Pseudonocardia sediminis: one gene and its partner. The protein of the gene in region 2 interacts with the protein of the main gene of each other region in a pairwise test. Links are inferred from orthologs where the notes say so. Each region holds a gene or a part of one and is shown on either strand. Other genes may lie near its edges. The genes, in order: clpS and EV383_RS09700.

Region 1 (14,952 bases), 880 kb from region 2 along the record:
TGGTTCTGGAAGATGTCCCCGCCGCCGTCGTCACCACCGGACTTCGCCTGCTGGTTGAAGTTCGACCCACCGTGGCCGCCGCCCGACTGCTGCTGGTTCTGGAAGATGTCCCCGCCGTCGTCATCACCACCGGACTTCGCCTGCTGGTTAAAGTTCGACCCACCGTGGCCGGCGCCCGACTGCTGCTGGTTCTGGAAGATGTCCCCGCCGTCGTCGCCACCGCCCGACTTCGCCTGCTGGTTGAAGTTGCTGCCCCCGCCACCGGCACCGGACTGCTGCTGGTTCTGGAAGATGTCCCCGCCACCGTCGTCACCACCGGACTTCGCCTGCTGGTTGAAGTTGCTCCCGCCGAGCCCGGCGGCACCCGCCTGCTGCTGGTTCTGGAAGATGTCACCGCCGTCGTCCTCCGGCAGGAAGATCCGGTCGCCGTCGGCGTCGAAGAAGAAGTGGCGCCCCTGCTCGTCGGTGAAGACCTGCTCGCCGTTCGGGCCGACCAGGACCTCGTCGCCGCCCGACTTCGCCTGCTGGTTGAAGTTCGACCCGCCCAGCCCGGCGCCGGCCTGCTGCTGGTTCTGGAAGATGTCGCCGCCGTCGTCACCACCGGACTTGGCCTGCTGGTTGAAGTTCGAACCCACGGTGTCGGTCATCGTCATCGCCTCTTCTTCGCTGGAGTGTCGGGGTCTCGCTTGAGGAGAAGAGTGCTCCGGCGACCGGCGACGGTCATGAGTACCGGAGTACTCATCCCCCGCCGGACCACTGCTCAGAAGCCGGTCGCAGCCGTCCGGACACCGACCGGGAGGATGGCGGCATGGACCGATGGATCGATCATGCGGTGTGGTGGCACGCCTACCCGCTCGGCTTCGTCGGCGCCGAGGCGCAGGCACTGCCCGAGGGCACGCCGCCGGAACCGCGCCTGGACCGGTTCGAGCCCTGGCTGGACTACCTCGTCGAGCTCGGCTGCTCCGGGCTCGCGCTGGGCCCGGTGTTCGCCTCCGAGACCCACGGCTACGACACCGTCGACCACTTCCGGATCGACCCCCGCCTCGGTGACGACGCCGCGTTCGACCGTCTCGTCGCCGCCTGCCGCACCCGCGGGATCCGGATCCTGCTCGACGGCGTGTTCAACCACGTCGGACGCTCGTTCCCGCAGTTCACACGGGCCCTCCAGGACGGGCCGGAGTCCGAGGCGGGCCGATGGTTCCGCTGGAACGGCGACGAGCCCGAGGCCTTCGAGGGCCACGACAAGCTCGTCTCCTTCGACCACGACGAGCCGGCCGTGCGCGCGCACGTCGCCGCCGTCATGACGCACTGGCTCGACCGCGGCGTGGACGGCTGGCGCCTCGACGCCGCCTACCAGGTGCCGTCGACGTTCTGGGCCGCCGTGCTCCCGGGCGTACGGGAGCGGCACCCGGACGCGTGGTTCGTCGGCGAGGTCATCCACGGCGACTACGCGGCGGTCGTCGCCGAGTCGGGCCTGGACTCGGTGACCCAGTACGAGCTGTGGAAGTCGATCTGGAGCTCGCTCAACGACGGCAACCTGCACGAGCTGGCCTGGAACCTGAGCCGGCACGAGGAGATGCTGGCGACGTTCACGCCGCTCACGTTCGTCGGCAACCACGACGTCACCCGCATCGCGAGCCGCCTGGAGAACCCCGCGCACCTCGGACACGCGGTCGCGGTGCTGATGACCGTCGCCGGGATCCCGGCGATCTACGCCGGGGACGAGCAGGCGTTCACCGGCGTCAAGGAGGAGCGCGAGCACGGCGACGACGCGATCCGCCCGCCGTTCCCGGACACCCCCGACGGCCTCGCGCCGTTCGGCGCCGCCACCCGTGAGCTGCACCAGCGCCTGATCGGGCTCCGCCGCCGCCACCCCTGGCTGGTGGACGCCCGCACCACCGTCGAGCACGTCACCGACACCACGATCGCCCTGCGCTCGGCCCCGCGCGAGGGCGACGGCGGAGGCCTGGTCCTGCTGCTCTCGGTGGACGACGCCCCGTTCCGCTTCCCGGACGAGCTGCACGGCGAGGTCCAGGCCGAAGCCGCCCCGACCGACGATCCCCTGCTCCTGGAGCCCCACACCTGGCGGATCCTCACCGGCTGAGTCCCGGGCCCTGGCGGGCACGACGAACGGCACCCCCGTCGGAAAGATTCCGACGAGGGTGCCGTTCGCTGAGAGACGGGCGCGGGATCAGGCCCAGAGCTGGCCGTCGATGCCCTGTGCGGCCGTGCCCAGGTCGCCGGAGTAGGCGCCGGTGGACAGGTACTTCCAGCCGCCGTCACAGACGATCATGACGACGTCCGCGGTCTCGCCCGCCTTGTGCGCCTTCTCCGCGGCCGCGATCGCGGCGTGCAGGATCGCGCCGGACGAGATGCCGGCGAAGATGCCCTCCTGCTCGACGAGCTGGCGGGTGCGGCGCAGCGCGTCGTAGCTGCCGACCGAGAACCGGCCGGTCAGCACGGACGCGTCGTAGAGCTCGGGGACGAACCCCTCCTCCAGGTTGCGCAGCCCGTAGACCAGCTCCCCGTAGCGCGGCTCGGCCGCGATGATCTGGACGTCGGGCTTCTGCTCGCGCAGGTAGCGCCCGGCCCCGACCAGCGTGCCGGTGGTGCCCAGCCCGGCGACGAAGTGCGTCACCGACGGCAGGTCGCGCAGGATCTCCGGACCGGTGCCGCGGTAGTGCGCATCGGTGTTCGCCGGGTTGCCGTACTGGTAGAGCATCACCCAGTCGGAGTGCTCCGCGGCCAGCTCCTTGGCCACCGCGACGGCCTGGTTCGAGCCGCCCGCGGCCGGCGAGGAGATGATCTGCGCGCCGTACATCGCCAACAGCTGGCGACGCTCGGCCGAGGTGTTCTCCGGCATCACGCAGACCAGCTGGTAGCCCTTGAGCTTGGACGCCATGGCCAGTGAGATGCCGGTGTTGCCCGACGTCGGCTCCAGGATCGTGCAGCCCGGGGTCAGCAGGCCCTGCTTCTCCGCGTCCTCGATCATCGCGAGCGCGGGCCGGTCCTTGATCGAACCGGTGGGGTTGCGGTCCTCGAGCTTCGCCCAGATCCGGACGTCCTCGGACGGCGACAGTGACGGCAGCCCGACCAGCGGGGTGTCCCCGACCGCTTGGAGCAGCGAGTCGTAACGGGCCATGAGCTGCTACTTCCCGCCCGCGACGGCCGGGAGGATGGTCAGCGTGGAGGTCTCCTGGACGGGGGCCTCGAGGCCGCCGGCGAACCGGATGTCCTCGTCGTCGACGTAGATGTTGACGAAACGGTGGAGCTTGCCGTCGGTGATCAGGCGCTCCTTGATGCCGCCGTGACGCGACTCGAGGTCGTCGATCACCTCGGCGACGTTGCTGCCCTTCGCCTCGACGGACTTCTCGCCGTCGGTGTGGGTGCGCAGGATGGTCGGGACGGAGACGGTGACGGCCATGCTCGGGTTACTCCTGGTCGGATCGGTTGCCGGTGGAAATCAAGGGGACTGTCCTGGGCAACGCGTCCGGGAGCGACGGGCATTCCACGCGCACCCCCGGCGCGTGCGCGCGGGTGGGCTCAGCGGTGGTCGGGGACGTCGTCGGAGCCGGTGTGGGCGAACATGTACGACTCCACGACCTGGATCTCCTCCTCGGCCGGCTCGCCGTCGGCGAGACGGTAGGACCGCACCTCGGGCTCGGCGTCGGCGGCGGTCAGGCCGACGATCAGCCAGTGCTGGTCGGGGGTCCAGCCCATGAACTCGACGTCCTTCACCGACGGGTAGGCCTCGGGGAGGCCGGTGTCGGTGAGCGGGCGCCGCGGGACCCGGGTGTGCGAGTGCACCACGACGATCCGGCGCTCGCCGGCCTCGTCGAGCTCACGCTCGAGCCGGATGTCCTCCTTCGGGGAGAACGCGAAGTCGCTCTCGATCCCGTCGGTGTTGGTCATCGGGACGTAGCGGCCGGGCTCGTCACCCGCTTCCGGGCCGACGAGCTGACCGCACGACTCCAGCGGGTACTCACGACGTGCGTGCGCGACGATCTCGTCGACGAGGTCTGCCCGGAGCACCAGCACGCGCTCGAGGATACGGGGCGTCCGACGACGGACGCACACGGTGTCGGCGCGGCTCACACCACCCCCGTCACACGCGCCACTCCGGCCCCGCCGGACGGGGTCCGAACACGGGCAGGGCGGTGGTCAGCGTGTGGTTCGAGTTCTCCTGGTAGACCGCGAGCGCCTGCCGGGCCCGCGACGACGGTCCCGCTGCGGCGAGGACGGCGCCCAGCAGGTCCGCGGCGCCCGGCACCGCCGCGGTACCCGGTGCGGCGGCCGGCTCCCCCGCGGCGACCTCACGCCGCGCGGCCCCGTGGTGGGCCGCCTGCTCCTGCAGTGCCGCGGCGGCGCGGGCCAGCCGGTCGGCGTCGGTGCGCGTGCCGTGCAGCAGCGCGTCGAGGTGGACGCGGGTGGCTCCGGCCGCGTCGCCGCCGTGCGCGCAGTCGTAGTCGCGCAGCAGGTGTGCGAGGTCGGCCGCGACACCGGCGACGGTCGCCGACGCGTCGCGGTAGGCGGCGGTCATCGGCTCGAACGCCGCCGCCCCGGGACCGGCCAGCAGGCGGGCGCGCAGCCGTGGCACCGACTCGTCGTCGAGGGTCAGGGCGGTGGTGGCGTAGGCGGGCACGTTGTTCCTCCAGGGATGGGTACGGGACTCAGCGGGGCGGGAGGGCGGCGAGCAGCCGGGACGCGGCGCGGGTCGCCACGGCGCACGGGTCCGGCACGGGCCCGACCTGCACCGTCAGCGAGGTGTCGTCCGACGTCGCGACGTGCAGCGAGCACGACGGGTCGCCCTCCGGCGAGGTGACGACGGACGGGAGCCCGTCCACCTCACCGGTGCGGAAGGCGCGGAAGAGGTCCCGGGCGCGGTGGGTCCCGTCGAGCCCGGCCGCCCGGACGTCGGCGCGCAGCAGGAAGCCGCGCCCGGTGCCGGACGGGGAGGGCCCGGTCCAGGAGCAGCCGGAGCCGGCCGCGCCGGTCGTCGGCGACGCGGTGGACGGGACGACGAGGCCGGGACCGAGCAGCTCCGTCGACGGGTGGCACCCGGCCAGACGGCCGGGGTCCCGCGGGACCGTGACACGCGGAGCGCCGCTCACCGTCGCGGCATCGTCCGCCGCATTCCGGCCCGGCGAGGCGCCGGCCGTCACCGGTACCGGGGCCGGTGGCTCGCCGGGGGAACATCCGGCGGCCAGCACGAGCCAGCAGAGCAGACCCGCGGGCACGGCCACCCGGACCGCCGTCCACCGCCACACCGGCCGGGCCGTACCCCGACGAGCCCTCATACCGGGATCGCGCCGGCCCGTTCCGCGTCCTCGTAGGCCCTCAGCTGCGCCTGCAGCGCCGCGATCGCCGCGAGCAGCCGCACCTGACGGTCACCGATCGAGGCCCGCGCCTGCTCCGTCATCGTGACGAGCTGCCGGTACATGTTCAGCGACACCTCGTCGTGCCCGGGCGGGGACGCGCTGACGGCGGCGTCGAGCTCCATCGCGGTCCGTGAGAGCCGGGCGACCATGTCCTGCAGCGAGGCGATCAGGGACCGGAGCCGGTCCGGGTCGAGGCGGTAACCGGCGGGTGCGTGGGCGTGCATCGGGCCACCGTGACACCCGCGTCGGGGATGGACGGGGGATCGACGGGGACCGTTCGCGGGCGCACACGCGCCCGGCGGGTCACAGCGAGCGGACGCGCACCTGGACCAGGGAGTCCTGCACGAACGTCAGCCACTGGTAGACGCCCAGGTGCGGACCCCGGGGGTCGTCGTCGGGGAGCTGCTCGGGCATCTGCTCGTCGACGTCGAGCGCGGTGCCCAGCGCGAGACGGACGTCGTTGAGCGCGGCCAGCCAGGAGTCGACCTGGTCGAGGTCGAGCTCGACCCGTCCCCCGGCCTCGGGCAGCGTGTCGAGCACCAGCTTCGCCGCGGCGTCCTTGGCCTCGATCAGCTCCGGCTCGTGCAGCGACCGCAGGCCGCCGGCCAGGTCGGAGTCCTCGGAGGTGAAGTCGGGCAGCAGCCGGGCCAGGACCCGGTCGGTGGGACGGCTCGTCGGGCCGGTGCGGATCCCGGTCAGGGCGGCCAGCTCGTCCTCGGGCGCCTGCGCGGCCCGGTTGCCCAGCATCTGGCGGATCTCGGTGAACAGCCCGCGCAGCACGCCGGCCTCCTCACCGGAGAATCCGCTCACGATGCGCAGCCGGTCCCCGCGCCCGGTCCGCTTCCAGCTGTTCATGCCCCACCCCTCACGAGCGCTGCATCGTGGCCCACAGGCCCGCCGCGTGCAGCTTCGCCACGTCGCCCTCGACCTTCTCCTTGTCCCCGGAGGAGACCGCCGCACGACCCTTGTGGTGCACGTCGAGCATCAGCGCGGTCGCCTTCGGCTCGGGATAGGCGAACAGCTTCTGCAGCACGTAGGTCACGTACGACATCAGGTTGACCGGGTCGTTCCAGACGATGGCCTGCCACGGCGTGTCCGAGGCGGAGGCTTCGTCGACGGCCGGGTCCACCTGCTCGGTGGGCGACGGTGACGGCGCGGACATGGCGTCCATGGTGTCACGGGCCCACACCGGCCCGGCAGCGCGCATAAGCTCCACAACCATGAACGGGCCTCCCACGGCGCCGGGTAGCGGAACGGCGCTGCTCACCGACCGGTACGAGCTCACGATGGTCGCCGCGGCGCTGGCCGACGGCACCGCCGACCGCCACTGCGTGTTCGAGCTGTTCGCGCGCCGCCTCCCCGACGGGCGGCGCTACGGCGTCGTCGCCGGCACCGGGCGGCTGCTCGAGGCGCTCGACGCGTTCCGCTTCGGCCCCGCCGACCTGGAGCTGCTCGCCCACGTGGTCGACCCGGCGACGCTGGACTGGCTGCGCGACTACCGCTTCACCGGCGACGTCGACGGCTACCCGGAGGGCGAGCTCTACTTCCCCGGCTCGCCGATCCTCACCGTCACCGGGACGTTCGCCGACGCGGTGATCCTGGAGACGCTCGCGCTGTCGATCTACAACCACGACTGCGCGATCGCCTCGGCCGCGGCCCGGATGGTCAGCGCCGCCGCCGGCCGTCCGATGATCGAGATGGGGTCGCGGCGCACGCACGAGGAGGCCGCCGTCGCCGCGGCGCGGGCGGCCTACCTGGCCGGCTTCTCCGCCACGTCGAACCTCGCGGCCGGGCAGCGCCACGGCATCCCCACCGCGGGCACCGCCGCGCACGCCTGGATCCTGCTGCACGACGATGAGATCTCCGCGTTCCGCAGCCAGGTCGCCTCGATGGGCACCGGCACCACGCTGCTGGTGGACACGATCGACATCCGGCAGGGCATCGAGAACGCGATCGCCGCCGCCGGCACCGACCTGTTCGCGATCCGGATCGACTCCGGCGACCTGGGCGAGCTCGCCCGCCAGGCCCGCGAGCAGCTCGACGGCCTGGGCGCGACCGGTACGAAGATCGTGCTCTCCGGTGACCTCGACGAGTACGCGCTGGCCTCGCTGCGCGCCGAGCCGGTCGACTCCTACGGCGTCGGCACCTCGGTCGTCACCGGCTCCGGCGCCCCCACCGGCGGGATGGTCTACAAGCTCGTCGAGGTCGACGGGCGCCCGGTCGCCAAGCGCAGCGCGTCCAAGGAGTCCAAGGGCGGCCGGAAGTCGGCGCTGCGCCGCTACAAGCCGACCGGAACCGCCGTCGAGGAGGTCGTGTTCCTGGCCGAGCACCCGCTCCCGGCCGGGCCGCACGACGCCGTCCTGCCGGTGCCGATGGTGCGCGGCGGCAAGGTCGTGCCCGAGGCCGTCGACCTGGAGGGTGCCCGCGAGCGCCTGCGCGCGGCCCTGGTGTCGGTGCCGTGGGAGGGGCTCAAGCTCTCCCGCGGCGAGCCGGCCATCCCGACGACGTTCCATCTGGAGGTGTCGAGATGAGCCGCGCACTGATCGTCGTCGACGTCCAGAACGACTTCTGCGAGGGCGGCGCGCTGGCCGTCGACGGGGGTGCCGCGGTCGCGGCCGGGATCGGCGCGCTGGTCGCAGGCGGCGGCTACGACCACGTCGTGGCGACCCGCGACGTCCACGTGGACCCGGGCGACCACTTCAGTGACACCCCGGACTTCGCCACGTCCTGGCCGCCGCACTGCCGCACCGGCACGCCCGGCGCCTCGTTCCACCCCGCACTCGACGTCGCGCCGATCGAGGCGGTCTTCGACAAGGGCGCCTACACCAGCGCGTACTCCGGCTTCGAGGGATCGGACCGGGGCGAGACCGGCACCGCGCTCGGGGACTGGCTCGCCGCGCACGGGGTGGACACGGTCGAGGTCGTCGGCCTGGCGACGGACCACTGCGTGCGCGCCACCGCCCTGGACGCCGTCCGCCACGGCCTGGCCACGACCGTCCTGCTCGACCACTGCGCCGGGGTCGCCCCCGCGACCACGGCCCGCGCGCTCGACGAGCTGCGCGGGGCCGGGGTCGAGGTGCGCTAGCCCTTCATCCGGAACGGGTCCAGCGCCGCGGCGATGTTGACCGGGCCGCCGTCGCTGCCCGGGGCGTGGTGGCTGCCCTCGGCCTCGGCCAGGCCGATGCAGCGCGCGCCGTCGAACAGACCGCAGGCGTAGCGGACGGTGTCCTCGCCGAGGTCCAGCACGCCGACCCGGAGCTGGTAGATGTTCGGGTACTCGACCTCCGCCCGGTACTGCACGGCCAGCGAGCTCGGCGACAGGCCGTCCAGCGGGCCGCCGGTCGGGTAGCCCAGGACGTCCTGGTGCAGCTCGGCGAGGCCGTCGAGGTACCAGCCGGCGAGCTTGACGTTGTTCACGTGCCGGTTGGTGTCGAGGTCGCCGAAGCGGGTGCGGACGTCCACCCGGAACGGGTAGTTCTCACGGACCAGGCGGGCGCCGCCGCGGTCCGGACGCTCCGAGGGCTCGACGGCGACGCGGATCGTCGCCAGCGCGCCGCGCACCTGGTCCGGCAGCGGGGACGGGCCGTCGCCCTCGACGTACACGCTGACCGACTCGCCGGTCGCCACGCACTCGTGGCCGGCGAACACGGCGTAGGCGTAGGTGAACGAGGAGACGCCGATGTGGCTGACCCCGATCCCGATCCGGTAGCGCCCGGCCACCCGCAGCGGGGCGATCACGTCGACCCGGACGGCGGCGAGCAGCAGCTTGACGCGGGCCTGCAGGCGGGCCACCAGGTCGGCGCCGAACGCGTCCCGCTCGACGGCCACCCGGGCGTCCTCGAACCAGCGCACGAGGGCGTCGCGGCCGATCCGGCGGCTCGGGTCGAGGTCGGAGTAGCGGGCGTCGTGCTCGATCAGCACGGGGTAGAGCGAGGGGTCCTGGCGGGTCCCGGAGAGGGTCGTCTGCGTCGATGTCACGGCCCCATCGTGCCGTCATGACGCAGGTCACCGGCCACCCGGCCGGGCCGGATCACACGTGGCCTGCGCCATCCCGCAGTGGTGTTCACCGGCTGTTCGCCCGGCCGTCGACCGCGGCGCGCGGTTCCCGACCCGGCCCGGCTCGCGGGTTCCCGGCGACGGCGGCGGTAGCCTCGCCGGGTGCCCGCCACCACGGCTCCGACCGTCTCCTCCCGGGACATGCCCGGCGTGGCCGAGCTTCTCGAGGCGGCCGTCACCTCCGTCGGCGGCAGCCGGCGCGAGGGCCAGGACAAGATGGCCGACGCCGTGCGCCGCTCGTTGTCCAGCGGCGAGCACCTCGCCGTGCAGGCCGGCACCGGCACCGGCAAGTCACTGGCCTACCTCGTCCCCGCGATCCGGCACGCGATGGTCCGCGAGACCACCGTGGTGATCTCCACGGCCACGATCGCGCTGCAGCGCCAGCTCGTCGACCGGGACCTGCCGCGGGTCGCGAAGAGCCTCAAGCCGCTGCTCGGGCGCGAACCCACGTTCGCGATCCTCAAGGGCCGCCGCAACTACCTGTGCCTGAACAAGCTGCACGGCGAGGACATGGGCGACGACGGGGGCGAGGAGCAGCTCTTCGACGCGTTCGCGATCTCGGCGATGGGCCGCAACGTCAAGCGCGTGCACGACTGGGCGTCGGACACCGAGACCGGCGACCGCGACGAGCTGGTCCCCGGCGTCCCGGACGCGGCCTGGCGCCAGGTGTCGGTGACGGCCCGGGAGTGCCTGGGTGCGACCCGCTGCCCGGTCGGCGAGGACTGCTTCGCCGAGAAGGCCCGCGCCGAGGCCGGGCGCGCCGACATCGTCGTCACCAACCACGCGCTGCTCGCGATCGACGCGATGGGCGACGCCTCGGTGCTGCCCGAGCACGACGTCGTCGTGATCGACGAGGCGCACGAGCTGGTGGACCGGGTCACCGGCGCCGCCACCGCGGAGCTGACCGCCGGCACCGTGGCCGCGGCCGCGCGGCGGTGCGCCAAGCTCGTCGACCAGGGGATCGCCGACCGTCTCACCGAGGCCGGCGAGGGCCTGGGCATGGTCCTGGAGGACATCGCGCCCGGGCGCTGGGAGACGCTGCCGCAGTCCGCGGCGGGGGCGCTGAACTCGATCGTCGAGGCCGCGGCGGGGTGCCGTCAGGGTCTCGGCGGGGCGCGCAAGGAGGACCCGGACGCGGCCACCGGCCGCAAGGTCGCGCTCGCCCTGCTCGACGAGGTCTCCGAGACCGCGATCCGTCTCACCAAGACCTTCGAGGAACGCGACCCCGCCAAGCGCTGGGACGTCGTCTGGCTCGGCGAGCAGGGCCCCGACGGTGCCCGCTACAAGGTCCTGCGGGTCGCCCCGCTCTCGGTCGGCGGGCTCCTGCGCGAGCGGCTGTTCGCCCAGCGCACGACGGTGCTGACCTCGGCGACGCTGGCGCTGGGCGGGTCGTTCGACGCGCTCGCCCGCCAGTGGGGCCTGCCCGCGGAGAAGCCGAAGGAGTCGGGCTCGGAGAAGGCCGACGTGTCCGCCTCGGACCCCGGCCACGGACCCGTGCAGGACCCGGACGCGCCGCGGTGGAGCGGGCTCGACGTCGGGTCCCCGTTCGCCCACGGGCGCAGCGGGATCCTCTACCTGGCCAAGCGGCTCCCGCCGCCCGGACGCGACGGGCTCGCCCAGGAGTACCTCGACGAGATCACCGGCCTGGTCGAGGCCGCCGGCGGGCGCACGCTGGGCCTGTTCTCGTCGATGCGCGCGGCCAAGCAGGCCACCGAGGCACTGCGCGGGAAACTCTCCACTCCCCTGCTCTGCCAGGGCGACGACTCGACGATGCTGCTGGTCAAGCGCTTCGCCGAGGACGAGGAGACGTCGCTGTTCGGGACGCTGTCGCTGTGGCAGGGCGTGGACGTGCCCGGCCCGTCGCTGTCCTGCGTGATCATCGACCGGATCCCGTTCCCGCGCCCGGACGACCCGCTCGTCGCGGCCCGCCAGAAGGCCACCGACGCCCGCGGAGGCAACGGCTTCCTGTCCGTCTCGGCCACCCACGCGGCCCTGCTCCTCGCCCAGGGCGCGGGACGGCTGCTGCGCGGGACCGACGACCGCGGCGTCGTCGCGATCCTGGACCCGCGGATCGCGACCGCCCGCTACGGCGGCTTCCTGCGCGCCTCGCTGCCGCCGTTCTGGGCGACCTCGGACGTGGAGAAGGTGCACGGCGCCCTGCGCCGCCTGCGCGGCGCCTGAGGCACATTCCGCGGACCGCGCACGTCACAACCCGTCTACTTCACACACCTCCCGGTGGCAGCGACCGGTCGTCCGACGATAGGTTGTGCACAACCGAACGTCCCCGAGCACGGAGGTTTGTCATGGCAGACGCGATCTACACGGCCGAGGCCACGTCGTCCGGCGGTGGCCGCGACGGGCGGGTCCGCACGTCCGACGGGATCATCGACCAGGACCTGAAGATGCCGCCGGCCCTGGGTGGACCGGGTGGGGCGACCAACCCGGAGCAGCTCTTCGCCGCGGCCTACGCCACCTGCTTCCACGGCGCGCTGCGCCTGGTCGCCGGCAAGCAGAAGGTCGCCGTCCCCGACGGCGCCACCGTCGACGCGTCGGTCAGCCTCGCGCCCGACGACACCAGCTTCGGCATCAGCGCCGTGATCACCGCGCACCTGCCCGGTCTCGACCAGAAGGCGGCCGACGAGCTCGTCGAGGGCGCGCACCAGGTGTGCCCGTACTCCAAGGCCACCCGCGGCAACGTCGACGTCACCCTCAAGGCGACCGTCTAAGTCGTCCCGCCCGGCCCCTGGGGTCGCGCTCCGGACAATGCCTCGCGGACAAGCGGCTGTTCGTGGGGCATTGTCCGTGCAGGGGGGTCTCAGCCCCGGGCGACGCAGGTGACCGTGCCCGGGTCGACCTCGGTGAAACCGGCGTCCCGGACGGCGACGACGGTGCCCGCCTCGACCTCGGCGAGCAGCGCGTCCCACTCGGCCCGGGTGGTGTCGCGGACGGCGAACGCCGGCGCCGACGTCCACCCGCGTACCGCGGCCAGGATCATCGACGCGTGCCCGACCTGGGCCGCGGCCTTGCCCACGCTCATCTCCACATAGGGGTTCAGCACGATCAGCGGGCGGCCCTCCGGCGGCGGGCCGGGCGCGTCGTCCTCCAGGTCGGTCCCGCCGATCTGCAGGCGCGAGACGGTCTTCGGGACGTCGTCGACGGGGCCGGGCAGCAGGGCGCGGGCCTGCGCGGTGCCCTCCCCCACGGTGACGCCGGGGAGCTCCTGCACGGCCTCCCAGTGCGAGCCACGGGCGCGGCGGGCGATCTTGCGGATCCGCCCGTCGACCCAGGTCCGCACCGGCTCGTCCCACTCCCCGCCGGCCTGCGCCCGGGGATCCAGGCAGACCGCGAGCGCCGCGGTCGCGGCGGCCTCCAGCAGCGCCGTGCGCGACGGCTGCGGGTCGCGCTCGATCCGCAGGATCACCGGCATCGCGCGGACGACGCCGTCGGCCTCCGGCGGGATCTCCCGGGCCACCCGGCCGGTGCCGTAGCCGTCGGCGAGAACGGACAGGCTCACGCGATCGGGACGCGTCGCAGGACGCCCTCGGCCTCGTCGGCCGCCTCGATGTCGTTGCGGGTGATGCCCAGCACGAACAGCACCACGTCGAGGTAGGGCAGCGACAGGTCGGTGTCGGCGATCTCGCGCAGCGCGGGCTTGGCGTTGAACGCGATGCCCAGACCGGCCGTGGAGAGCATGTCGATGTCGTTGGCCCCGTCGCCGACGGCCACGCACTGCTCGATCGGGATCTCGTGCGCGTCGGCGAAGCGGCGCAGCGCGACGGCCTTGCCCGGACGGTCCACGACCTCGCCGGTGACCCGCCCGGTCAGCTTCCCGTCGACGATCTCCAGCTCGTTCGCCGCGGCGAAGTCCAGCCGCAGCTCGTCCACCAGACCGGCGATGACCTGGCTGAACCCACCGGACACGACGCCACAGCGGTAGCCGAGACGCTTGAGCGTGCGGATCGTGGTGCGCGCTCCCGGGGTCAGCTCGATCCGGGACGCGACGTCGTCGACGACCGAGGCGGGCAGGCCCTCCAGGGCCGCGACGCGGCGGCGCAGGGACTCGGTGAAGTCCAGCTCCCCGCGCATCGCCTCCTCGGTGACGGCGCGGACCTGCGCCTCGACGTCCGCACCGGCCCGCGCGGCGAGCATCTCGATGACCTCGCCCTGGATCAGGGTGGAGTCGACGTCGAAGACGATCAGCCGGCGGCTGCGGCGGACCAGGCCCGCCCGGGACACGGCCACGTCGACGCCGGCCTGGCGCGCCACGCCGACCAGCCGCTTGCGCAGCGTGCCCGCCGGGTAGGCCTGCGCGTCACCCTCGGGCACCGGGGAGACCAGCAGCTCCAGCCCGGTGACCGGGTAGTCGGCGATCCGGCGGATGGCGTCGATGTTCGCGCCGACCGCGGCCAACTCGGCGGCGATCGCGCCGAACGCACGGGCGGTGATCGGACGGCCCAGGACGACGACGGCGTGCGTCGACCCCGGACGGGGGTCCTGCCCGCCGTCCTCGTGGACCTCCATGTGCACGGCCATGTCGATCGTGTCCATGGCCGACCCGACGGACTCCTGCAGACCCTCGGGGTCGGAGTCGGGCATCACCAGCGCCCCGAGGGTGAGCCGGCCGTTCACGACGACCTGCTCGAGGTCGAGCAGCTCCACCCCGTGCGCGGTGAGCGCGGTGAACAGGACGGAGCTCACTCCGGGCCGGTCCGGCCCGGTCACCGTGATCAACACGGTGGACCGGGCCGTCGGGACTGCGTCTTCCCTGTCTGTGGGACCCACCCGCTCAGACGGACCTGGGGTCGTCGTCCGGCTGGGCCTCCTTGCCCACACCCTGGGCGATCACCTCTGCCGCCTGCGGCATCCCGCCGACGTGCGCCTCGGCGCGCGCCCTCTCGACCAGGTGCGGGTAGTGCAGGTCGAACGCCGGGCGCTCGGAGCGGATCCGGGGCAGCTCGGTGAAGTTGTGCCGCGGCGGCGGGCAGGAGGTCGCCCACTCCAGCGAGTTACCGAAGCCCCACGGGTCGTCGGTGGTGACGACCCGGCCGTAGCGGTAGCTCTTGAACGCGTTGTAGATGAACGGCAGCGTCGAGGCACCGAGGACGAACGCGCCGATCGACGAGATCATGTTCAGCGCCGTGAAGCCGTCCGTGGGCAGGTAGTCCGCGTAGCGGCGCGGCATGCCCTCGTTGCCCACCCAGTGCTGCACCAGGAACGTCAGGTGGAACCCGATGAACGTGGTCCAGAAGTGCAGCTTGCCGAGCTTCTCGTCCATCATCCGGCCCGTCATCTTCGGGAACCAGAAGTAGATGCCGGCGTAGGTGGCGAACACGATCGTGCCGAAGAGCACGTAGTGGAAGTGCGCGACGACGAAGTACGTGTCCGAGACGTGGAAGTCCACCGGCGGCATCGCGAGCAGGATGCCGGTCAGGCCGCCGAAGAGGAACGTCACCAGGAAGCCGACCGCGAACAGCATCGGCGTCTCGAACGTCAGCTTGCCCTTCCACAGGGTGCCGAT
Region 2 (14,999 bases):
CTGACGGCGGCGCGGGCGCGGATCCCGCACCTGTGCGCCCGCGACCCGGAGCTGCTCGACGCGGACGGGATGGCCCGTGCCGGGGTGGAGTCGCTGGCCGAGAACACCTCCGACGCCGTCGTCGGGCCGTTGTTCTGGGGAGCGGTCGCGGGCGTGCCCGGCCTCCTCGGCTACCGCGCGGTGAACACCCTGGACGCGATGGTCGGCTACCGCTCGCCCCGGTACGCCCGCTTCGGGTGGGCCTCGGCGCGCCTGGACGACCTGGTCAACCTCGCCCCGGCCCGGGTCACGGCCGCGGTGACGGTGCTGCTCGCCCCGGTCGTCGGGGGATCGCCGGCCGACGCGCTGCGGGCCTGGCGCCGCGACGCGTCGGGGCACCCGAGCCCCAACGCCGGACCGGTCGAGGCCACCGCCGCCGGTGCGCTGGGCCTGCGCCTGGGCGGGCGGACCGAGTACGCCTACGGCGCCGAGGACCGCGCGACGCTCGGCGACGGCCGGGCACCGGCCCCGGCCGACCTGCACCGCGCCGCCCGCCTGTCCCGCCTGATCACCGTGGCCGCGACGGTCCTCGCCGCGACGACCGCCGTCGTCCACACACGAGTTCGCTCCGCCGCACACACCGTGCACGGCATGTGAGGAGGATCGAACCCGTGTGACGTCGGGTCAGGAGTGCGGGGTGGGGGTGCGGTCGTCGTCCTGGTCGCGGCCCGACAGGGCGTCGCGCAGGGAGCCCTTGGACTCCCGCTTGCCACGGCGCTGCAGGAGCTCCAGGCGGATGAAGATCACCAGTGCGACCAGGGCGACCGCGCCGAAGGTGATCCACTGCAGGCCGTAGGAGAAGTTCGTGAACGGCGCCCCGCCCGAGGGCACCACGATCGGGATCGCCCGCAGCACGCCGGGGGTGTTCTCGGCCAGCGTCACCACGCCCGTCACCGGGGTCGTGCCGGTGACCTCGGCGAAGGAGCGCGAGTCGACCGCGTAGACCTGCCGCACCCCGTTCTCGACGAGCGGGGGCCGGGCGTTCGGGTCGGTCTCGTCGACGCGCAGCCGTCCCTCGACGGTCACCGGCCCGGCCGGGGCCGGGGGATAGGTCGGCAGCGTCAGGTTCGGACCGGCCGGGACGGAGCCGCGGTCGATCGTGACGACCCGGCCGTCGGTCAGGCGCATCGCGGTCAGGACGTCGAACGCCGGGGCCGCGTCGAGCGTCCGCAGCCGGACGAGGGTCTCGGTGCCGGGCAGGAACTCGCCGGTCAGCGCCACCTGCCGCCAGACGGCGTCCGGGTCGATCTCGTCGCCGGGCACGAGCTGCGCGAACGGCACCGGCGGCGTCTCGTTCGCGGTGTCGATCGCCCGCTGCGTGGCGTCGCGCTCGGACTCGCGGCCGAACTGCCACGGCGCCAGCAGCGTGTAGCAGGCCACGACGAAGGCCAGCACCGCCACGACGAACGCGATCCACCCCGGTCGCAGCAGGAAACGCATGCCGCCAGCCTAGGCGCCCGGCACGGGCGCCCGTGCGCGGCGGCCGGGGTCGTGCGCGGACATCGTCGCCGGGGCGGCGATATCCGCGCACGGGGGCTCCCACCGGACCGGTGCCACCCGCCGACGGGTCGCGCGCCGGACCGGGGTCGATACTGCTGGGCGTGGACGTGAACGGCGCACTGCTGGTGGCGGGGACGACGTCGGACGCCGGGAAGAGTGCCGTCGTCGCCGGGATCTGCCGGTGGCTGGTGCGGCGCGGGGTGTCGGTCGCGCCGTTCAAGGCCCAGAACATGAGCAACAACTCGATCGTCACCCCGGACGGCGGCGAGATCGGCCGCGCCCAGGCCATGCAGGCGCACGCCTGCGGGATCGCCCCGAGCGTCGACCTGAACCCGGTGCTGCTCAAGCCGGGCAGTGACCGGACGTCGCAGGTCGTGGTCCGCGGAAAGGCCGACGGCCAGGTCAGCGCGCTGTCCTACCGCACGCGCACGGCGGCGCTCGCCGACGTCGTCGCCGCCTCGCTGACCGACCTGCGCTCGCGCTACGACGTCGTCGTCTGCGAGGGCGCGGGGTCCCCGGCCGAGATCAACCTGCGGGCCACCGACCTGGCCAACATGGGCCTGGCCCAGCGCGCGGACCTGCCGGTGATCGTCGTCGGCGACATCGACCGCGGCGGCGTGCTGGCCCACCTCTACGGCACCGTCGCCGTGCTGGACCCGGCCGACCAGGCCCGGATCGCCGGATTCGTGATCAACAAGTTCCGCGGCGACCCGCGCCTGCTCGAGCCCGGCCTCGACCAGCTGCGCGCGCTCACCGGACGTCCGACGTTCGGGGTGCTGCCCTGGGCCGACGGGCTCTGGCTCGACGCCGAGGACTCGCTGTCCGCCGTCGCCGACGGGATCCTCGGACGCCCGGCCGCGCCGCGCGGTGAGCAGTGGCTCCGGGTCGCGGTCGTGCGCTTCCCGCGCATCTCCAACGCCACCGACGCCGAGGCGCTGGCCTGCGAGCCCGGCGTCGCCGTCCGGTACGTGACCGAGCCGTCCCGGATCCTCGACGCCGACGTCGTCGTGCTGCCGGGGTCGAAGGCGACCGTCTCGGACCTGGCCTGGCTGCGCGCGCAGGGCCTCGCCGACGCGATCACCGCGCACGCCGCGGCCGGGAAGCCGGTGCTCGGGATCTGCGGCGGCTACCAGATGCTCGGCCGCCGGATCCGCGACCCGCACGGTGTCGAGGCCGCCCCCGGCACCGAGGTCGACGGCCTCGGCCTGCTCGGCCTGGAGATCGCCTTCGACGCCGACAAGCACCTGGGCACACCGACCGGCAACGCCTGGGGAGCGCCGGTGACCGGCTACGAGATCCACCACGGGCGCGTCGTCGCGGGTCCGGGGACCCCGCTGCTCGACGACCCGGGGGAGGGCACCGACGCCGGATGCGTCCTCGGCTCGCACTGGCACGGCCTGGCCGAGAACGACGCGTTCCGTCGCCTGCTGCTGACCCGCCTCGCCGCGCACGCCGGCCGCGACGGCTTCGCGGTGGCCGACGACACGTCGTTCGCGTACGAGCGCACCCGGCAGCTGGACCTGCTCGGTGACCTGGTGGAACAGCACACGGACACCGCCGCACTTGAACAGGTGATCCGAGATGGGGCGCCGCGTGATCTCCCGGTGCTGGCCTCCGGCATGGCAGTGTCGCGGGCGTGAGTGCCCCCGCCGTCCCCGTCACGCCCCCGTCAGCGCCCCGGTTCCCGTTCTCGGCCGTCGTCGGGCACGACGACCTGCGCCTGGCGCTGCTGCTCAACGCCGTGCACCCGGGCGTCGGCGGCGTGCTGGTACGGGGGGAGAAGGGCACCGCGAAGTCGACGGCGGTGCGCGCGCTCGCGGCGCTGCTGCCGGATCTGGTGGTGGTGACCGGGTGCCGGTTCGGCTGTGACCCGGACGTCCCCGACCCGGCCTGCCCGGACGGCCCGCACACCACCGGCTCCGCCCGCGCGACCCGGCCCGCGCGCCTGGTCGAGCTCCCGGTCGGCGCGACCGAGGACCGGCTGATCGGCTCGCTGGACCTGGAGAAGGCGCTGTCCGAGGGCACCCGCGCCTACCAGCCCGGCCTGCTCGCCGACGCCCACCGCGGGGTGCTCTACGTCGACGAGGTCAACCTCCTGCACGACCACCTCGTCGACCTGCTCCTCGACGCCGCCGCCATGGGCCGCGCGCACGTCGAGCGCGACGGGGTGTCGATCTCGCACGCGGCGCGGTTCCTGCTGGTCGGGACGATGAACCCGGAGGAGGGCGAGCTCCGGCCCCAGCTGCTGGACCGGTTCGGGCTGACCGTCGAGGTCCGCGCGTCGCGGGAGGTGGACACCCGGGTCGAGGTGATGCGCCGCCGGATCGCGTTCGAGGACGACCCGGCCGGGTTCGCCGACCACTGGGCCGACGCCGAGGCGGAGACCGCGCAGCGTCTGGTCGAGGCACGCGCGAGGGTCGCGGACGTGGTCGTCGACGACCGGGAGCTGCGCCGGATCGCCTCGGTCTGCGCCTCCTTCGACGTCGACGGCATGCGCGCCGACCTGGTGATCACCCGCGCGGCCGCGGCGCACGCGGCCTGGCGCGGCGCGGACGCGGTGACCGAGGACGACGTGCGTGTCGCGGCCCGGCTCGCGCTGCCGCACCGCCGTCGCCGGGACCCGTTCGACGAGCCCGGCATCGACGAGTCCGACCTCGACGACGCCCTGCGCGACGCCGCCGACCAGCTCGACGACGACCCCGAACCGGACCCGGAGCCGCCGGAGGGTGGGAAGCCGGAGGACGGGGACCCCGAGGCCGACGCGGGGGAGCCCGACCCCGGCACCGACGCAACCCCGCCCGGGCCGCAGAAGCCGCGGAACGACGCCTCGAACGGGCCGTCCGGGACCGCCGACGACGCGAGTGGTCCCCTCGGGACACCGCCGGAGCCGGCCACGGACGGACCCGCCGAGCCCGACGCCCGGCCCGACGGGGAGCCCGGCCCCGGCGAGGACGGCGACCCCCGCCCCGGCGGCGACGGGGACGGCCGCGCCGTGACCCTCGGCGCCGCGTCCCGCCTCAGGCCGTCCACCGCGCGCCGGTTCCAGGTCCCCGGCCTCGGCGCCGGAGCACCCGGGCGTCGCTCCCGGGCCCGGACCGACACCGGCCGCGTGGTCCGTCCCTCCGACGCCGCCACCACCCGGGCCGCCGACCTGCACGTCCCCGCGACCGTGCTGGCCGCTGCCCCGCACCAGCGCGCCCGCGGGCGCAGCGGCCCCGGCCTGCTCCTGGCCCGCGACGACCTGCGCCGCGCCGAGCGGGAGGGCCGCGAGGGCAACCTGGTGCTCTTCGTCGTCGACGCGTCCGGGTCGATGGCCGCACGGCGCCGGATGGAGGCCGTCTCCGGTGCCGTCCTGGGCCTGCTGCGCGACGCCTACCAGCGCCGGGACAAGGTCGGGCTGGTGACGTTCCGGGCTCGCACCGCCGAGCTGGCGCTGCCGCCGACCTCGTCCGTGCCGACCGCGCAGGCCCGCCTCGCGCGGCTGCGCACCGGGGGCCGGACCCCGCTGGCCGAGGGTCTGCTCAAGGCACGCACGGTGCTCGCCACGGAACGCCTGCGCGACCCCCGGCGTCGCCCGCTGCTGGTGCTGCTCACCGACGGCCGGGCCACCGTGCCCGCCCGTCCCGGTGGGGACCCGGTCGCCGACGCCCGCCGCGCCGCCGCACTGCTCGGCGCGGACGGGACGCACACCGTCGTCGTCGACTGCGAGTCCGGGCACGTGCGGCTCGGGCTCGCCGGACCGCTCGCGGCCGCGGCCGGGGGCACGGTCGTCACGCTCGACGAGCTGTCCGCGGACGGGGTCGGCGACGTCGTCCGGGCGGCCCGCTCTGGCCCCGACGGGACCGGGCGCGCCGCGTGATCCCGCCGCACACCGCCACCCAGCACACCGCCACGCCGTACACCGCCGCCCGCGACCACGAGGAGGAGCGACCATGCCCCAGGGACAGGTGACGTCGGTTCCCGCCGACGGGCTGACCACCCGCCAGCGCCGCAACCGTCCGTTGCTGGTGGTGCACACCGGCGTCATGAAGGGGAAGTCGACGGCCGCGTTCGGCCTCGCGCTGCGCGGCTGGACGCAGGGCTGGTCGATCGGGGTGTTCCAGTTCGTGAAGTCGGCGAAGTGGAAGGTCGGCGAGGAGGAGGCGTTCCGCGCGCTGGGCCGGGTGCACGAGCAGACCGGCGAGGGCGGGCCCGTCGAGTGGCACAAGATGGGCGCCGGCTGGAGCTGGTCGCGCAAGTCCGGCACCGAGGACGACCACGCCGCGGCCGCCGCCGAGGGCTGGGCCGAGATCCGGCGCCGGATCGAGGCCCAGACCCACCAGGTCTACGTCCTCGACGAGTTCACCTACCCGATCAAGTGGGGCTGGGTCGACGTGCACGAGGTCGTCGAGGTGCTCGCCGCCCGCGAGGGACGCCAGCACGTGATCGTCACCGGCCGCGACGCCGCCCCGGAGCTGGTCGAGGCCGCGGACCTGGTGATGGAGACCTCCAAGGTCAAGCACCCGATGGACGCCGGTCAGAAGGGTCAGCGGGGGATCGAGTGGTGACGCCGTGAGTACGGCACGGACCGTCGTGCTGGCGGCGCCGTCGTCGGGCAGCGGGAAGACCACCGTCTCGACGGGGCTGATGGCCGCGCTCGCGCGGCGCGGGACCCGGGTGGCGCCGTTCAAGGTCGGGCCCGACTACATCGACCCCGGCTACCACACCCTCGCCGCCGGGCTGCCCGGCCGGAACCTCGACCCGGTGCTGGTCGGCACCGACCGGATCGCGCCGCTGGCCCGGCACGGGTCCGCCGGTGCGGACGTCGCCGTCGTCGAGGGCGTGATGGGGCTGTTCGACGGCCGGATCGCCGACGGGGCGGGGTCGACGGCGCAGGTCGCGGCGCTGCTCGGGGCCCCGGTCGTGCTGGTGGTGGATGTGCGCGGGCAGTCGCGCAGCCTGGCGGCGCTGCTGCACGGCTTCCGCTCGTTCGACGCCGACATCGACGTGGCCGGGGTGATCCTCAACCGGGTCGGCAGCCCGCGGCACGTCGAGGTGCTGACCGCGGCGGCCGACGAGGCCGGGCTGCCGGTGCTCGGGGCGGTGCCGCGCCGCGCGGAGCTGGTCGTGCCGTCGCGGCATCTCGGTCTGGTCACCGCGGCCGAGCACGGCGCGGCCGCGCGGGCGGCGGTCGACGCGATGGCCGAGCTCGTCGCGACCCACGTCGACCTCGACGCCGTCGTGGCGACGGCGCGGCCGCTGCCGGAGGGCCCGGTCTGGGACCCCGGTGCCGAGATCGCCCGGGTGCGGGCCGCCTCCGGAGACGGGCCGGCCGCCCGGGGACCGGTGATCGCTGTCGCCGGGGGGCCGGCGTTCGGGTTCGGTTACACCGAGCACGCCGAGCTGCTGCGTGCCGCCGGTGCCGAGGTGGCGCTCGTCGACCCGCTGCGCGACGGGTCGCTGCCCGAGGGCACCGCCGGGCTGGTCCTGCCCGGCGGGTTCCCCGAGGAGCACGTCGCCGCGCTCGGGGCGAACGCGCCGTTGCGGACCGCGATCGCGGCGCTGGCCGGGACCGGCGCGCCGGTGCACGCCGAGTGCGGCGGGCTTCTCTACCTGTGTCGCGAGCTCGACGGCGTGGAGATGTGCGGGGTGCTGCCGGCGACCGGCGCGATGACCGAGCGGCTGACGCTGGGCTACCGCGAGGCCGTCGCCGTGACGGGGTCGTCGGTGTTCGACGAGGGGAGCCGGGTCTCCGGGCACGAGTTCCACCGGTGCGCGGTGACGCCGCGGGCCGGGCACGGGACCGGGGACGGAGGCCCGGCCTGGGCCTGGCGCGCGGCCGAGCCGGAGGGCTTCGTGCAGGGCGGCGTGCACGCCTCGTTCCTGCACACCCATCCGGCCGGCAACCCGGACGCGGTCGCCCGGTTCGTCACCGCCGCGAGCCGGGCGGACGCGGCCGCCCCCGCGTGACCGGACCGCACCCGGAGCCGGGCCCGGGGCCGGAGCCCGGGTCGGGCCTCGTGGTCGGGATCGGGGCGCGGCGCGGGGTCACGGCCGGGGCGGTGCGCGCGCTGCTGGACCGGGTCGCCGCCGAGCACGGGCTCGACCTCGCCGGGGCGGTGGTCGCGACCCTGGAGACCAAGCTCGACGAGCCGGGCCTGCGGGACGCGGTGACGGGGTCCACGCTCCTCGGCCTCCCCGCCGAGGTGCTGGCCGGCGTCACGGTGCCGCACCCGAATGATCGGGCCGAGCGGGCCGTCGGCACTCCGAGCGTCGCCGAGGCGGCGGCGCTGCACGCGGCGGGGCGGTCGGCCGGGGACGGGGCAGTGGTGACGCTCGTCGTGCCCAAGACCGCCGGCGACGGTGTGACGGTCGCCGTCGCGAGCTACCGCCGACACCGCCGGAACGGTCCCTGAACAGCGGCGACACCGGCACAAGAGGGGCCGGGCAGGTGTGTCGAGTACCTCGCGGGCTCGGTCGGAGCATGCATCGGTCGTTATGCTCACCCCTTCAGCCGTCGTGTGGGAACCCGGTGCGAGTCCGGGGCGGTCCCGCCACTGTCACCGGGCACGCCCCTCACCGGGCGCGACCGGGAGCCAGACCTCACCCACGGCGTACGCACCGCTGCCGGGCGTGGACACCCGGGGAAGGAGCGCCGTGAACCGCGCGCACGAGCAGTACCTGGTCGGTCTCGACCTGGCCGGACGGCGGGTCGTCGTGGTCGGGGGAGGGCAGGTCGCCCAGCGCCGGGTCGCGAAGCTCATCGCCTCCGGAGCGGTGGTCGAGGTCGTCTCGCCCGAGGTGACCCCGGCCGTCGAGGGCATGGCCGCGGCCCGCGAGATCGCCTGGACGCCGCGTCGCTTCGACGACGGCGACCTCGAGGGCGCCTGGTACGCGATCGCGGCGACCGACGACCCGGCCGTGAACCAGCAGGTCACCTCCGAGGCCGACCGTCACCGCATCTTCTGCGTCCGCGCCGACGACGGCCAGGCCGGCACCGCGGTCACGCCCGCGACCGGCGAGTTCGACGGGCTCACCGTCGGCGTGCTGGCCCGCGGCGCGCACCGGCGCTCGGCCGCGGTCCGGACCGCCCTGGTCGAGGCGCTGCAGGCCGGCGTCGTCGACGACTCCGCGGAGGACCCGCTGCCCGGCGTCGCGCTGGTCGGCGGCGGCCCCGGCGACCCGGAGCTGATCACCGTGCGCGGGCGGCGGCTGCTCTCCCGCGCCCAGGTCGTCGTGGCCGACCGGCTCGGCCCGCGCGACCTGATCGACGAGCTCTCCCCGGACGTCGAGGTGATCGACGCCTCGAAGATCCCCTACGGCCGCGCGATGGCCCAGCAGCGGATCAACGAGCTGCTGGTCGAGCACGCGAAGGCGGGACGGTTCGTGGTGCGCCTCAAGGGCGGCGACCCGTTCGTCTACGGGCGCGGGTTCGAGGAGGTGCAGGCGTGCGCCGAGGCCGGGGTCCCGGTGACGGTCGTTCCCGGCATCACCAGCGCGTTCGCCGCCCCGGCGCTGGCCGGGGTCCCGGTGAGCCACCGCGGGGTGGCGCACGAGATCGTCGTCGTCTCCGGGCACGTCGCCCCGGACGACCCGCGCAGCCTCACCGACTGGGAGGCACTGGGCCGGATGACCGGCACCGTAGTGCTGATGATGGCGGTGGAGCGGATCGGGGTGTTCGCCGACGTGCTCGTCGCGAACGGGCGCCCGGCCGACACCCCCGTCGTGATCGTCCAGGACGGGACGACGCGCATACAGCGCACCGTGCGGGCCACCCTCGCCACGGCCGGCCGCGTCGCGAAGGACGAGGAGGTCAGCCCACCCGCGATCGTGGTGATCGGGCCGGTGGCCGGGCTGGACGCGCCCGGGCCCGGCGGTGCGGGAGCCGCGTAGCCCCCGCGCCGCACCGGCCCGGCGTGGCGGTGCCGGGTGTCAGGACGCCGCGGCGGCGTCGTTCTCGGTGGAGGCCCCGGCCTGGCTCAGCGTGCCGTCGGCGCTCTCCAGGTGCGCGCGGACGAACCACTGGTACTGCTCGAGGTCCGCCGACTGCCCGGTCAGCATGTCCTCGGTCACGTGGTCGATCTTGCCGGTGCTGTCGATCGCGGCCCGGTGGTCGCCGACGACGCCGGAGTAGACGAGGTCGAGCGCGCCCAGGTGCTTGATCGCGGCGCCGCGGCCGATCGAGTAGTCGTCCCAGCTGCGGGCGGCGACGAGGGCGCCGGGCGTGCCGGTCGGCGAGCCGCCGAGGGTCGCGATGCGCTCGGCGACGGCGTCGACCATCTCGCGCACGCCGTCGACCTGCGGGTCGAGCATGGTGTGCACGGCGATGAAGTGCGGGCCCACGACGTTCCAGTGGACGTGCTTGAGCGTCAGCGCGAGGTCGTTGAGGGCGTTGAGGCGGTCCTGCAGGATGCGGACGACCTCACCGGCCTGGTCGCGCTCGATGCCGGGAACGGTGTACTGGACGGTGTCGGTCGACACGTGGTGTCCTCTCGAAGTGATGGCGGGTCACGGGACGGACGTCGTCCGGCCGTGACCGTCGGACTTCCCGCCTACCCCGCCCGCGGCCGGTCATGCACGCGAGTCGTGCGAAGCCGATTACCGAGTGCGACCATCGACGGGTGAGCCCATCGCCCGCCCCGCCCGACGGGGACGCCCTCGTCGACGCCGTGATGACGGCCAGCCGTGCGCTGCTGGCGGTCGCCGCGCGGTCGGTGGCGGCGGTCGACGAGGACGTCACGTTGCCGCAGTACCGGACGCTGGTCGTGCTCGCCCAGTACGGGGCCCGCCGTCCCGCGGACCTGGCCGCCTCGCTGTCGGTGACCCCGTCCACCGCGACCCGGATGTGCGACCGCCTGGTGGCGAAGGGCCTGATCGACCGCGAGCGGTCCGACGACGACCGGCGGGCCGTCGGGGTCGCGCTGACCAGGGCGGGGGAGGACCTGGTGCGTGACGTCACCGGCCGCCGCCGCAAGGAGCTCGGCACCCTGCTCGGCGCGATGCCCGAGAGCGGCCGTCTCGCCGTCGTGGAGGCCCTGCGGTCGTTCGCCGCCGCGGCCGGGGAGATCCCGGAGACGGAGTGGGCGGTCGCACCGACCCCGCTGTGACGTTGCGCCGGTAGGCCGGTCGGGACCGGGTCCGGGTTGACCACCGCGCCCCGCCGTGGTGATGTCGTCGGCGACGACGGTGCAGGAAGCCGGTGCGAATCCGGCGCGGTCCCGCCACTGTCATCGGGGAGCACGTCCCACCGCGGCCCCGTTCCTCCGGGGACGGGACGTCGTGGACGGTCACTGCCGGTACCCACCGGTGGGAAGACCGGGCCGTGCGGATCCGGGAAGCCAGGAGACTGGCCGTCGTCGCGCGGTATCGGTGGGCGCGAGGCCCGCGGAGCCGCGGATCCGACGGCAGAGGGCGCGGACCCTCGAGGAGGCCACGATGACCGGCGACGGTCCTGCTACCACCCCTGCCCGCGCGGGCACGCTCGTCGTGCTCGGCGCGACCGGTCCGGCCGGATCCTCCGACGGCGGATCCTCCGACGCCGGGCCGTCCGGCCCCGAGCGGGCCGCCGACCTGCTCGCCGCGGCCGACGTCGTGTTCACCGGTCCGGCCGGGCCCGGCGCCGATCCCGAGTCGACGGTGCTGTTCTACGTCGAGGCCTGGCGGGTCGAGCCGGTCCGCCCGGGCGAGGCGGCACGGCGGATCGCCGAGGTGCTCGACGGCGCCCCGGGGCGGGTCGCGGTGCTGGTGACGGCCGGGCCGCCGTCCGCCGACACCGCCATGACCGCCGCGCTGGACGGCCTGCGGCACACGGCTCCCGGGATCCGGGTCCGGGACACCGGCGCGGTCGCGCTGCTGCCCCCGCGCCGGGTGCCGCTCGGGTCCTGACCCCGCTCAGACGCGGGCGGACCGCCCGCGGACCAGCAGCCAGATCAGGTACGGGGCGCCGATCGCGGCGGTGACGATCCCGACCGGAAGCTCCGCGGGGAGCACGGTGCGCGCGATCAGGTCGGAGACCACCACCAGCAGCCCGCCGTAGACGGCGGAGGCGAGCAGCGGCGGGCGCGGCGCCCCGACCAGCCGCAGGCAGATCTGCGGCACGACCAGCGCGACGAACGCGATCGGGCCGGCGCTGGCGGTGGCCACCGCCGTCAGCGCGACGGCCAGCACGATCAGCGCGGACCGTGCCACGTTCACCCGCACGCCGAGGGCGGTCGCGGTGTCGTCGCCGAACTGCAGCGCGCCGAGCCCGAACGCCAGCAGCAGCGCGACCGGCACCAGCACCAGCAGCGCGATCGACACCGGGACGACGTTCTCCCAGCCGCGGGCGTTGAGGCTGCCGGTGAGCCACACCGTGGCGCGGGCGGCGTCACCGATCCGGGCGGCGATGAGCAGCCAGGACGTCACCGCCGTCGCGGCCGCCCCCACCCCCACCCCGACCAGCACGAGGCGGTAGCCGTCGATGCCGCGCCGCCACGCCAGGCCGTAGACCAGCCCGGCGGTGAGCAGCCCGCCGGCCAGCGAGGCGAGCGGCAGCCCGGCCGCGGACAGCGCGACGGTGGACGAACCGCCGCCGAGGACGATCACCACCACCGCCGCGGTGCCGGCGCCTGCGGTGACGCCGAGGATGTCCGGGCTGGCCAGCGGGTTGCGGGCGACGGTCTGGGTGATCGCCCCGCCGATCCCGAGCGCGGCCCCGACCAGCGCCCCGGTCAGCGACCGGGGCAGCCGCAGCTGCCAGACGACGAACTGCTGCCCGCGGGTGCCGCCCCCGGCCAGCGCGGCCAGCACGTCGCCCAGCGGGATGGGGAAGTCGCCGCGCCCGACGTTCACCGCGACGGCCAGCACCAGCAGCACGAGCCCGGCCGCGGTCACCGCCAGCATCCGCGGGCGCCAGACCCCGGACAGGCCGCGCCAGCGCAGCGCGGGGCGTCCCGCCACGGTCACGGCGGACGCGGCGGGAGCCGGGGCGCTCACAGCGACGCCATCCGCCGTCGCCGCACCAGCGCGACGAAGAACGGCGCGCCGACCAGAGCGAGCACGATCCCGACCTCCAGCTCTCCGGGGCGCACCACGACCCGCCCGATGACGTCCGCGGTCAGCAGCAGCACCGCGCCCGCCAGCCCGGACGCGGGCACCAGCCAGCGCTGGTCCGGCCCGGTGACGGCGCGGCAGACGTGCGGCACGATCAGACCGACGAACGCGATCGGCCCGCACGCCGCGACCGCCGACCCGGTGAGCAGCGTGATCGCGGCCAGACCGGTCCAGCGGACCCGGGTGAGGTTCGTCCCGAGCCCGCGCGCGACGTCCTCGCCGAGCGCCAGCAGATTGAGCCCCGGCGCGTTGATGAGCCCCAGCAGCACCCCGGCGGCCAGGAACGGCGCGACGTCGACGGCGATCGTGGCGTCCCGCCCGGCCAGCGAGCCGACCGCCCAGAACCGGAACGCGTCCAGCGTCGCGGCGTCGCTGAGCACCATCGCCGAGGTGAACGAGCCGAGCAGGGCGCTGATCGCGACCCCGGCCAGGGCGAGCGTCACCGGCGTCGCCCCGCCCCGGCCGGCCGCCCCGACGGCGAACACGACCGCGCTCGCGGCGAACGCGCCGACGAAGGAGAACCAGACGTAGCCGTACAGGTTCGTGACGCCCAGCACGGAGATGCCGAGCACGACCAGGAACGCCGCCCCCGCCTCGACGCCGAGCAGGCCCGGGTCGGCGAGCGGGTTGCGGGTGTGGCCCTGGATCAGCGCCCCGGCCATGCCCAGCGCGATCCCGACCACCACGCCGAGGAACGTCCGCGGCATCCGCAGCGTCCGGACGACGGTGTCGGCGTCGGAGTCGGTGGGGGAGACGATCGCGGTCCAGACCAGCCGCAACGGGATCGGGTTCGCGCCCACGGCGAGACTGAGCAGGCACAGCGCCACGATCGCGACCACGAGCGCGGCGACGAGCCCGACCCGGCGCGCGCGCAGGCTCCCCGTCCGCGGTGCGGCAGGGCGGGGCGGGGCCGCGGTCACGGCGCCACCCGGGCGCCGGTCCACGCCGACCACAGCTGCGCGTAGCGGCCACCCGCGGCGACCAGCTCGTCGTGCGTGCCCCGCTCGACGACCCGGCCGCCGTCGAGGACGACGACCGCGTCCGCGTCGACCGCCTGGGTCAGCCGGTGCGCCACCACGACGGCGGTCCGCCCGCGGGTGGCCCGGCGGGCGGCGGCGTCGAGCACCCGGGCGCCGGCGCTGCCGGCCTCGGCGGTGGCCTCGTCCAGGACGACGACCGGCGCGTCGGTGAGGATCAGCCGGGCCAGGGCGAGCTGCTGGGACTGCTGCGCGGTCAGCGTCTGCCCACCCGCGCCGACGACGGTCGCGGTGCCGTCGGGCAGGGCCAGCGCCCACTCCCGGGCGCCGACGGCGTCGAGTGCGTCGAGGAGCTCGTCGTCGGTCGCGGCGGGGCGGGCCAGGCGCAGGTCCTGGGCCAGGGTGCCGGCGAACACGTGCACGTCCTGGGTGACCATCGCGACGGTGGCCCGCAGCACGTCGGGGCCCTGCTCGGCGGGGGTGACCCCACCGATCCGGACCCGCCCGCGGGTGGGGGTGTGCACACCGGCCACGAGCCGGGCCAGCGTCGTCTTGCCCGCGCCGCTGGCCCCGACGAGGACGACCGTGGAGCCGTCGGGCACCTCGAGGTCGACGCCGTCGAGCACGTCGTGCCCGGGGCGGTAGGCGTGCCCGAGCCCGTCGGCCCCGATCCGCGCGCCGTCGGGGTGCCGCGGGTGCTCCGGGGCCGGCGGCTCGGGCAGGTCGGCGACGCCGACGATCCGGGCCAGCCCGGCCGCCGCGGACTGCGCGGTGTCGAGCAGGAACAGCACCTGGTTGACCGGTCCGAACAGCCCGACGAAGTACAGCGCCGCCGCGGTGGCCGTGCCGACGGTGACCGTCCCCGACCCGACGAGGGCGAACCCCGCGCCGAGCACGGCCGCGATCCCGATGAACTCGGCCCCGTTGAGCCGCCCGAAGAAACCGGTCTGCAGCCGCACCACCCCGAGCGCGACCTGCACGACGTCCTCGGAGCGGGCGTGCACCCGCCGGGTGTGCTCCGGGTCGAGGCCGAGCGCGCGCACCGTGGCGACCCCGCCGACGGTGTCGAGCAGCTGCTGCTGCTGGGCGCCGGCGGCGGTCCGCTCGCGGGCGTAGAGCGAGGTCGACCGGCGCAGGTACCAGCGCGCGGTCAGCACCTGGACCGGCGCCGCGCACAGCGCGGCGAGCAGGAACCGCCGGTCCAGCGCGGCGAGGCCGACGAGGGTCAGGCAGATCAGCAGCCCGGCGCGGGCGATCTCCGGGACCGCCTCGCGCGCCGCCTCGCCGACCACCGCGACGTCCTCGGTGACCCGCGAGGTCAGGTCGCCCGCCCCGGCCCGCTCGACGCGTTCCAGCGGCAGACCCAGGGCGCGCTGCACGAAGGTCTCCCGCAGGTCGGCGAGCATGCTCTCG

What was found.
Region 1: the proteins of EV383_RS09700 (region 2) and clpS interact in binary tests that used the Escherichia coli proteins (3 or more experiments, as listed by UniProt). The link is inferred for Pseudonocardia sediminis from one-to-one orthologs.

What each region holds. Positions count from the first base shown.
Region 1 is NZ_SHKL01000001.1:1,165,233-1,180,184, reverse strand. What follows is about bases 4,893-7,753. They hold clpS (ATP-dependent Clp protease adapter ClpS), read right to left. Parts: upstream 6,541-7,753; coding sequence 6,244-6,540; downstream 4,893-6,243. Other genes in these bases: EV383_RS05710 (nicotinate phosphoribosyltransferase), read left to right, coding at 6,599-7,753; EV383_RS05720 (DUF2017 domain-containing protein), read right to left, coding at 5,682-6,233; EV383_RS05725 (PE domain-containing protein), read right to left, coding at 5,294-5,602; EV383_RS05730 (DUF3558 family protein), read right to left, coding at 4,893-5,243. Also shown: EV383_RS05760 (glycoprotein), read right to left, coding at 1-647; EV383_RS05755 (alpha-amylase family protein), read left to right, coding at 809-2,104; EV383_RS05750 (PLP-dependent cysteine synthase family protein), read right to left, coding at 2,192-3,142; EV383_RS05745 (MoaD/ThiS family protein), read right to left, coding at 3,149-3,424; EV383_RS05740 (M67 family metallopeptidase), read right to left, coding at 3,544-4,038; EV383_RS05735 (hypothetical protein), read right to left, coding at 4,106-4,642; more of EV383_RS05730, read right to left, coding at 4,671-4,892; more of EV383_RS05710, read left to right, coding at 7,754-7,909; EV383_RS05705 (isochorismatase family protein), read left to right, coding at 7,906-8,463; EV383_RS05700 (thioesterase family protein), read right to left, coding at 8,460-9,356; EV383_RS05695 (ATP-dependent DNA helicase), read left to right, coding at 9,576-11,615; EV383_RS05690 (organic hydroperoxide resistance protein), read left to right, coding at 11,738-12,160; EV383_RS05685 (peptidyl-tRNA hydrolase), read right to left, coding at 12,250-12,942; phosphoserine phosphatase SerB, read right to left, coding at 12,945-14,168; ctaD (aa3-type cytochrome oxidase subunit I), read right to left, coding at 14,221-14,952. UniProt on the Escherichia coli protein: Involved in the modulation of the specificity of the ClpAP-mediated ATP-dependent protein degradation.
Region 2 is NZ_SHKL01000001.1:2,047,834-2,062,832, forward strand. Bases 8,226-11,133 are described here. They hold EV383_RS09700 (Dps family protein), read right to left. Parts: upstream 10,000-11,133; coding sequence 9,451-9,999; downstream 8,226-9,450. Other genes in these bases: cobA (uroporphyrinogen-III C-methyltransferase), read left to right, coding at 8,226-9,411; EV383_RS09705 (MarR family winged helix-turn-helix transcriptional regulator), read left to right, coding at 10,140-10,625; EV383_RS09710 (hypothetical protein), read left to right, coding at 10,954-11,133. Outside these bases: EV383_RS09660 (CobD/CbiB family cobalamin biosynthesis protein), read left to right, coding at 1-636; EV383_RS09665 (SURF1 family cytochrome oxidase biogenesis protein), read right to left, coding at 664-1,479; EV383_RS09670 (cobyric acid synthase), read left to right, coding at 1,647-3,179; EV383_RS09675 (putative cobaltochelatase), read left to right, coding at 3,176-5,398; cobO (cob(I)yrinic acid a,c-diamide adenosyltransferase), read left to right, coding at 5,472-6,086; EV383_RS09685 (cobyrinic acid a,c-diamide synthase CobB), read left to right, coding at 6,091-7,488; EV383_RS09690 (cobalamin biosynthesis protein), read left to right, coding at 7,485-7,934; more of cobA, read left to right, coding at 8,176-8,225; more of EV383_RS09710, read left to right, coding at 11,134-11,403; EV383_RS09715 (FecCD family ABC transporter permease), read right to left, coding at 11,410-12,492; EV383_RS09720 (FecCD family ABC transporter permease), read right to left, coding at 12,489-13,529; EV383_RS09725 (ABC transporter ATP-binding protein), read right to left, coding at 13,526-14,999.